Regions from separate parts of the Phytobacter palmae genome, predicted to be linked through region 1. Evidence: predicted binding sites of a transcription regulator. Region 1 holds the regulator's gene; each other region holds the start of a gene.
What was found. The regulator PurR, encoded in region 1, represses purine synthesis genes. The targets are predictions, from matches to a motif close to CANGCAAACGTTTGCNTG.

Region 1 (2,206 bases):
GAACGCCGTCACCGGGATGTTGAATTGACGCCCGCTGGCGTGTGGTTTTTGAAAGAGGGGCGTTCTGTTATCAAAAAAATGCAGATCACCCGGCAACAGTGTCAGCAAATTGCCAACGGCTGGCGTGGGCAGTTATCTATCGCCGTTGATAACATCGTTAAACCGGAACGTACGCGCCAGATGATTGTCGATTTCTATCGCCATTTTAGCGATGTCGAACTGCTGGTCTCCCAGGAGGTATTTAACGGTGTATGGGATGCGCTGGCCGACGGACGTGTTGAACTGGCTATTGGCGCAACTCAGGCAATTCCGGTCGGGGGCCGCTATACCTTTCGCGATATGGGCATGTTGAGCTGGAAATGTGTGGTTGCGCGTCATCATCCGCTGGCGGCGATGGCGTCGCCGCTCAGTGATGATACGTTACGGAACTGGCCATCGCTGGTGCGCGAAGATACCTCCCGTTCGCTGCCTAAACGCATCACCTGGCTTCTGGATAATCAGAAGCGGGTTGTCGCCCCTGACTGGGAATCATCTGCTGCCTGCTTGTCTGCCGGGCTATGCATTGGGATGGTGCCAGCGCATTTTGCCCGTCCGTGGATCGATCGCGGTGAATGGGTTGCGCTGGCACTTGAAAATCCTTTCCCGGACGCCGCCTGTTGTCTGACCTGGCAGCAGAATGATGCTTCACCGGCGCTGAGCTGGTTACTGGATTACCTGGGTGACAGCGAAACACTGAACAGAGAGTGGCTGCGGGAGCAGGAATGAACTGCTCCCGGCAGGATTAACGGCGATAGTCGCGGAACGGACCATCGGCAACCGAGCGGCGTTCAATCAGACGCGGATGCACTTCAATTGATTGTGACTCTTCACGCTTGTTCACGATGCGGTCCAGTAGCATGTTAAACGCGGTTTCACCCAGCGAGTCTTTCGGCTGGTGGATAGTTGTCAGTGAAGGGGTAAAGAAACGTGAATTGCGCACGTTATCATAACCGATCACCGAAATATCCTGCGGCACGCGCAGGCCCATTTCATCAGCCGCGCACAACGCGCCCATCGCCATAATGTCGCCACCGCAGAACACCGCAGTCGGGCGAGAAGACTGAGTCAGTATTTGTTGCATCGCACGATAACCGGACTCCGGCTCAAAGTCGCCCTGCACAATCCAGTTTTCCGGTACATTGATGTGGGCCTCTTGCATCGCTTTCATAAAGCCACTAAGACGGCCGGCTCCCGTGTTGCGCTCTAATGGCCCGGGGATAACGCCAATTTCGCGATGGCCGCGTTCAATCAGATAACGGCCGGCCATATAGCCACCGGCAAAGGCGTTATCGATTACCGTATCGGTAAAATCGGCTTTTGCTTCGCCCCAGTCCATTACCACCATAGGAATATGGCGATATTCCTCCAGCATGCTGAGTAACGATTCCGGGTATTCAGAACACATGACCAGCAGACCATCCACACGTTTTTGCGCCATCATCGACAGATAGGCGCGCTGTTTTTCCAGGTTATTCCAGGCGTTACCGAGAATAAGGGTGTAGCCTTTCTGGAAACAATTTTTCTCAACTGCTTCGATGATCTCGGCGAAATAAGCCGCTTCGCTACTGGTCGCCAGCAAGCCAATAGATTTCGTGTGATTGACTTTCAAACTGCGGGCAACCGCGCTGGGAGAGTAGTGTAATTCTTTAATCGCTGCCCAGACCGCGTTGCGCGTCTCTTCTGCAACGAAACGCGTCTTGTTAATTACATGTGATACGGTTGTGGTGGAAACGTTTGCTCGCTTCGCTACGTCTTTAATCGTTGCCATCAGATCTTACTCCAGACCATATCGTAAACTCCTGATAATACATAAGGTAAACGTTTGCCTTCCATCACCCTTTACCCATAGAAGGGATTGCAATACGCCGGGAAAAAGACACTGGACGTCAGGAGGGGAGTCAATGGCCGGTACGCTAATAAATTTAGCGTCGAATTTTGTCTGATCTTGACCAAAAGGGGAAGTGCTAAAACGTGTATCACTCTAAATCCTGCAAGATTTTTACGTTTATTTGTGCAAAAATGCGTTACATCACTTTTTGTGTGGAAATTAATAAGGAGAAAAATTGATGAGCACCGACCTGAAGTTTTCTTTAGTGACTACCGTAATTGTACTCGCCCTGATTGTTGCTGGCGGACTCACTGCCGCACTGCATTGATTTACCCCGGG
Region 2 (2,206 bases), on a different contig from region 1:
GCGCTCCGGTTTACCGAAATCTTCTTCCCATGGCTGCTCAAACCCCGGAATACGCAGGTTAGAAACGGAGAAGCCCACCAGGCCTGCTTTTGGCTTCGCGCCGCGTCCGGTCGCCCCTTCATCACGAATTTCACCACCGGAACCCGTTGCTGCGCCCGGCCACGGAGAAATCGCTGTCGGGTGGTTATGGGTTTCCACTTTCATCAGAATGTGCGCCGCTTCCTGATGGAAGTCATAGCGACCATTCTCGTGGTCGGCGAAGAAACGCCCGACCTCAGAACCTTCCATCACCGCCGCGTTGTCTTTATAGGCAGACAGCACATAGTCCGGGGTTTTCTCGAAGGTATTTTTGATCATTTTGAACAGCGACTTTGGTTGCTGTTCGCCGTCAATCACCCAGTCGGCGTTAAAAATTTTATGACGGCAGTGTTCGGAGTTCGCCTGAGCAAACATGTAAAGTTCGATATCATTCGGGTTGCGTCCAAGACGGCTAAACGCATCCTGCAGATAGTCAATTTCGTCTTCCGCCAGTGCCAGACCGAGACGCACGTTAGCGTCAATCAGCGCCTGGCGCCCTTCGCCCAACAGATCCACACTTTGCACCGGCGCAGGCTGATGATGTTCAAACAGACGTGCTGCATCCGCTTCGGCGGTAAATACGGTCTCCATCATGCGGTCATGCAGTTCAGCCGCCACGCTTGCCCATTGCTCTTCTGTCAGGGTCGGGGCGTCGACGTAGTACGCTACACCGCGCTCCAGGCGATTGATTTTGCCAAGGTCGCAATTGTGCGCGATATCCGTTGCTTTAGAAGACCAGGGGGAGATGGTGCCAGGACGGGGCGTAACGAGAAGTAATTTTCCGGACGGGGTATGGCTGCTTAAGTTCGGACCATATTTCAGCAGGCGTTGCAGCCGCGTGAGCTCTTCCTCGTTCAGCCGATCGTTCACATCGGCAAAATGGACATACTCAGCGTAAATATTGCTCACCGGGAGCCGGGCTGCCTGAAAACGCGCCAGCAGTTTGTTGATACGAAATGCGGACAGTGCAGGCGAACCACGCAGAATTTCCATCATAAGTCTCTCGTCTTCGAAGCTTTAAGTGTGCATCAGGGGGAAAACGGGCGTCATTATAGAGAATCCTGAGCGGTGACGAAACCGTTTGCGTCGAAATAAAATCATGTGTGCCATTTAGCAGCAAACCTTAGCGGCTTCGCTAATTAGTTGCCAACTGACGTTTTGTTGCGCAAAATGCCGCTCAACGACCGGTAAACACCCTTGTATTTATGGCGGCTATTTATTGAGGCATCGCACGGCGCAGAGAATTAACTAATTGAAAAAATTTAAGATTAATTATCTGCTTATCGGCATCGTCACCCTGCTGCTGGCAGCGGCCCTGTGGCCTTCTATCCCCTGGTTCGGCAAAGCCGACAACCGCGTTGCGGCCATCAAGGCGCGGGGCGAGCTTCGCATAAGCACTATTGCGTCCCCTTTGACGTATGCCAGTATCGAAAATAAACCGTACGGGCTTGATTACGAGCTCGCCCAACAGTTCGCCAGTTATCTTGGCGTTAAACTGAAAGTGACCGTACGCCAGAATATCAGCCAGATTTTTGACGATCTTGATCACGACAATGCCGATATGCTGGCAGCCGGCCTGGTTTATAACAACGAGCGCCTCAAAAACTACCAGACGGGCCCGGTTTACTATTGGGTATCGCAGCAACTGGTTTACCGCGTCGGTAGCTACCGCCCACGCAGCCTGGCCACCGTTAACGACACCCAGCTCACCATTGCCGCGGGACATGTGGCGCTCAACGATTTGCGCGAACTTAAAGAGAAGAAGTTCCCGGATCTGAGCTGGAAGGTGGATGACAAGGCAGGCACCAACAATCTGCTTGAAGAGGTGGTGAACGGCAAACTTAGCTATACCGTAGCGGATTCGGTCGCCGTGAGTCTGTTCCAGCGCGTCCATCCCGAGCTGGCCGTCGCCCTCGATATCAGCGATGAGCAGCCGGTAACCTGGTTTAGCCGCCGCGACGACGACAATACGCTGTCGGCAGCTATGCTCGATTTTTTCAATAACATTAATGAAGACGGGACACTGGCACGGCTGGAAGAGAAATACCTCGGACATGGCGATGATTTTGATTACGTCGACACGCGCACCTTCTTACGCGCGGTGGACAGCGTTCTGCCCGATCTCCAG
Region 3 (2,206 bases), on a different contig from region 1:
GGTACAACAGGCGTTATCGTGAGCAGCGATCTGCAGGCGGTAAAAGACGATTTTGATGTATTGATTGATTTTACCCGCCCGGAAGGGACCCTGGTTCACCTGGCATTTTGTCGCCAGCACCGCAAAGGGATGGTTATTGGTACAACCGGTTTTGATGACGCGGGCAAAGCGGCAATTCGCGATGCGTCGCAAGAGGTTGCCATTGTCTTCGCGGCGAATTTCAGTGTTGGCGTGAACGTGATGCTTAAGCTGCTGGAAAAAGCGGCAAAGGTGATGGGGGAGTACACCGATATCGAAATTATCGAAGCACATCACCGTTACAAAGTGGATGCGCCGTCGGGGACTGCGTTGGCCATGGGGGAGTCTATTGCCCATGCACTGAATAAAGATTTAAAAGATTGCGCAGTTTATGCACGTGAAGGTCATACCGGCGAACGCGTACCGGGCACAATTGGCTTTGTGACCGTCCGCGCGGGCGACATTGTCGGTGAACATACGGCAATGTTTGCTGATATCGGTGAACGCGTTGAAATTAGCCATAAAGCATCAAGCCGAATGACTTTTGCCAATGGCGCTGTTCGCTCCGCTTTGTGGCTAAAAGATAAAGATACTGGCCTTTTTGATATGCGAGATGTGCTGGATCTGAACAATTTGTAAGAGTTATTACCCATCGTGATGTGGTTGTTGCAGTCGTAATTTCTTGATTGCATAGGGCAATATTTTATTGCCCTTTTATTTTGTCGATTTCATATGATTTTCTCCTTTAGTTCCCTGTTAATTCAAATATCTCATCTCATTTTGGTTGCTAAAATGTAAATTTTGACCATTTGGTCTACTTTTTACTAAGCCATGGTGAATGTAACCAGTTTAATGGCGACGCAAGCGTTTTCCTTGCTCTGGTAATGTGATCTTTTTGCCCTATAAATCGTGCTATTCTTTTCTGGGGCGCAAAAAGACATGAAAAAGATGCGCTATGAGTTGACTTTTACCCTTCATGTCTCCAGAATGCCGCCGTTTGCAAAAAATTCGCGGTTACGCAAATTTGCATTGATTCAAGGCTTATAATTGAATTAATATGCAAATAAAGTGAGTGAATATTCTCTGGAGGGTGTTTTGATTAAGTCAGCGCTATTGGTTCTGGAAGACGGAACCCAGTTTTACGGTCGGGCCATAGGGGCAACAGGTTCGGCGGTTGGGGAAGTCGTTTTCAATACTTCAATGACCGGTTATCAAGAAATCCTCACTGATCCTTCCTACTCCCGCCAAATTGTCACCCTTACTTATCCTCATATTGGTAATGTCGGCACCAACGCCGCCGATGAAGAATCCTCTCAGGTACATGCGCAAGGCCTGGTTATTCGTGATCTGCCGCTGATTGCCAGCAACTACCGCAATACCGAAGATCTCTCTTCCTATCTGAAACGCCATAACATCGTGGCGATTGCCGATATTGATACCCGTAAGCTGACGCGTCTGCTGCGTGAAAAAGGTGCGCAGAATGGCTGCATCATCGCCGGGGACAACCTGGATGCCGCACTGGCGCTGGAGAAAGCGAAAAGCTTCCCGGGGCTGAACGGTATGGATTTGGCGAAAGAAGTGACGACTGCCGAGCCATATAGCTGGACGCAGGGGAGCTGGACACTGAAAGGCGAGCTGCCGGAAGCGAAAAGCGAAGCTGAACTGCCGCTGCATGTTGTGGCTTACGATTTTGGCGCGAAACGTAACATCCTGCGTATGCTGGTGGACAGAGGCTGCCGCCTGACGGTGGTTCCGGCGAAGACGTCGGCAGAAGATGTGCTGAAAATGAACCCGGACGGTATCTTCCTTTCTAATGGCCCTGGCGACCCGGCACCTTGCGACTACGCCATCGAGGCGATCGGGAAATTCCTTGAGACCGATATTCCGGTATTCGGTATCTGTCTCGGTCACCAGTTGCTGGCGCTGGCGAGTGGCGCGAAAACCGTGAAGATGAAGTTCGGCCACCACGGCGGCAACCACCCGGTAAAAGATATCGATAACAACACCGTGATGATTACCGCACAGAACCACGGTTTCGCGGTGGATGAAGCGTCCATGCCTGCCAACCTGCGTGTTACGCACAAATCGCTGTTTGATGGCACCCTGCAGGGGATTCATCGCACGGACAAACCGGCATTCAGCTTCCAGGGCCACCCGGAGGCGAGCCCTGGTCCGCACGATGCTGCGC
Region 4 (2,206 bases), on a different contig from region 1:
CGTTCATCAATTGATGAATTCTGCTGGCCAAACTGCGTTTCCCCCTGGTGGGCTGCGCGCACTTTGTCTTTGTACTTATTCCAAAGGACAGTGCCCGCCACGGCACCGCCACCGACAAGCAGCGCACTGGTACCGTATTTGGTCAGTAATTTACGTGAAGATTTATTGGCTACCAGCAAACCGGCAAGCCCTCCTAGGGCACCGGGCACGAGTAATTTGCCGAGATCCTGCCCACCGGAAGATGACGATGACTGGCCTTGTTGGCCAAGCAGAGACTGTAATTGGTTTAACCAGTTTGCCATGATTCCCCTCACTTAATCGTTTCGTAAACGAGAAGCCTAAGCGAGGGGATGTCAGGAAATGTCTAAAACAGCAAAAGATGAGAAAAGGTCGTAGAGTTAACGAGGCTGATACTCCGCTTTGCCTGCTTTACAATCGATTTTGACGAGATAATGAATGTCTGTACTCTTACCACGAACCGTTAAGGGAACGTCCCATTGATCGTTCTTACCCCGGATATCTTTCGGTGTAACCCAGGCGACAGGATCCGCTTGCCCCAGTTTTTTTTGATCGTCAGCCCAGCGTACTATGCGGTTTTGCAGATAATCGCGTTTGACGCTCGCAGCAATTCCCTCAGCGTTCATACCTTCGCAAGAGGGAAATTTAACCGATTTGTCAGTGGCGGCCGACGCGGTTACGCTGCCCACCAGTAATATCGTACCCAGCAACACTCCTGCTATTTTCATGCTTTTCTCCTGTGCATAGAGCCTAATCAAAGCATGGTACAAATTACAGGCAGCGCAAGCCGGGATCAGGCAGCCGAGCGTTTCGCTTTTGGCTTCATATCAACCGTCTCTGATGCCCCAATGTCTGCGTCACCCTGAGTCGCTTCTGGTGCGCTCTCCTGGGTATCCGCACCGGGTAACTTACCGGATTTGAGGATATGGCTGAGTACATCTTTTTGTTCAGCCAGCCAGAGCGCCATTTGATCGCGCTGGTCTTCTTCAAGCGTCACTGGCGCTTCGCCCAGCCAGCCTTCAAGTACCTCGGCCAGGTCGAGCATTTTATCGTAAGCGTCAGCTTCCTTTTTGCTGGCAAAAGACATTTTTTCCTCACCTTCGCGAATCACAACATACTTGACTTCAACCGCCATGATGCAGCCCCTTTTAACTGTATTTATATACAGTATATTACTGCGCCACTCATCAGATCGCAAGTCGTAAAAGACAGACGCAAACGTTTTCCTATATACTGCCGCCAGATTTTTTATAAAGGTCGACTTGCTATGACTCTATTAGGAACGGCGCTGCGTCCGGCAGCTACTCGCGTAATGTTATTGGGTTCGGGGGAATTAGGCAAAGAAGTGGCTATTGAATGCCAGCGTCTTGGCATTGAAGTTATTGCCGTAGACCGTTATGCCGATGCGCCCGCCATGCATGTGGCCCACCGCTCGCATGTTATCAATATGCTCGATGGTGAAGCCTTAAAAGCACTGGTTGCACTGGAAAAGCCCGATTTTATCGTGCCGGAAATTGAAGCGATCGCCACCGACACACTACTGGAACTGGAAGCCCTGGGTCAGCATGTTGTCCCCTGCGCGCGAGCAACCAGACTGACCATGAACCGTGAAGGAATTCGTCGTCTCGCCGCAGAAGAGCTTGCCCTTCCAACTTCAAGCTACCGCTTCGCCGATAGCGAAGACGCGTTCCGTCAGGCTGTTGATGAGATTGGTCTGCCCTGCATCGTTAAACCTGTCATGAGTTCTTCCGGTAAGGGCCAGAGTTTCATTCGCAGCGCCGATCAACTGGCGAAAGCCTGGGCATATGCGCAACAGGGCGGTCGTGCGGGTGCCGGCCGTGTTATTGTCGAAGGCGTGGTGAATTTTGATTTCGAAATCACCCTGCTCACCATCAGCGCTGCAGATGGCGTACATTTCTGCTCTCCGGTAGGTCATCGCCAGGAAGACGGAGATTATCGTGAATCCTGGCAACCGCAATATATGACCGAGCTGGCGCTGGAGCGCGCGCAGGATGTGGCGCGTAAAGTGGTGCTTGCCCTCGGCGGCTACGGATTATTCGGCGTTGAACTGTTTGTCTGCGGCGATGAGGTCATCTTTAGCGAAGTATCTCCGCGACCGCATGATACTGGGATGGTCACGCTGATTTCACAGGACGTCTCTGAATTTGCCCTGCATGTCCGCGCCTTC

Region 2: a site for PurR is predicted at 1,149-1,166, ahead of purL (phosphoribosylformylglycinamidine synthase). Genes of this name have one in related genera too.
Region 3: a site for PurR is predicted at 876-893, ahead of carA (glutamine-hydrolyzing carbamoyl-phosphate synthase small subunit). Genes of this name have one in related genera too.
Region 4: a site for PurR is predicted at 1,230-1,247, ahead of purT (formate-dependent phosphoribosylglycinamide formyltransferase). Genes of this name have one in related genera too.

Annotation. Positions count from the first base shown of each region.
Region 1 is NZ_JBCIVJ010000015.1:120,910-123,115, forward strand. It holds gene punR (DNA-binding transcriptional activator PunR) at 1-765, shown strand, start outside; gene purR (HTH-type transcriptional repressor PurR) at 782-1,807, opposite strand; gene cydH (cytochrome bd-I oxidase subunit CydH) at 2,106-2,195, shown strand.
Region 2 is NZ_JBCIVJ010000012.1:163,440-165,645, forward strand. It holds gene purL (phosphoribosylformylglycinamidine synthase) at 1-1,074, opposite strand, end outside; gene mltF (membrane-bound lytic murein transglycosylase MltF) at 1,331-2,206, shown strand, end outside.
Region 3 is NZ_JBCIVJ010000014.1:3,343-5,548, reverse strand. It holds gene dapB (4-hydroxy-tetrahydrodipicolinate reductase) at 1-657, shown strand, start outside; gene carA (glutamine-hydrolyzing carbamoyl-phosphate synthase small subunit) at 1,114-2,206, shown strand, end outside.
Region 4 is NZ_JBCIVJ010000006.1:87,104-89,309, forward strand. It holds gene AAIG39_RS09565 (tellurite resistance TerB family protein) at 1-302, opposite strand, end outside; gene yebF (protein YebF) at 399-746, opposite strand; gene AAIG39_RS09575 (YebG family protein) at 812-1,153, opposite strand; gene purT (formate-dependent phosphoribosylglycinamide formyltransferase) at 1,286-2,206, shown strand, end outside.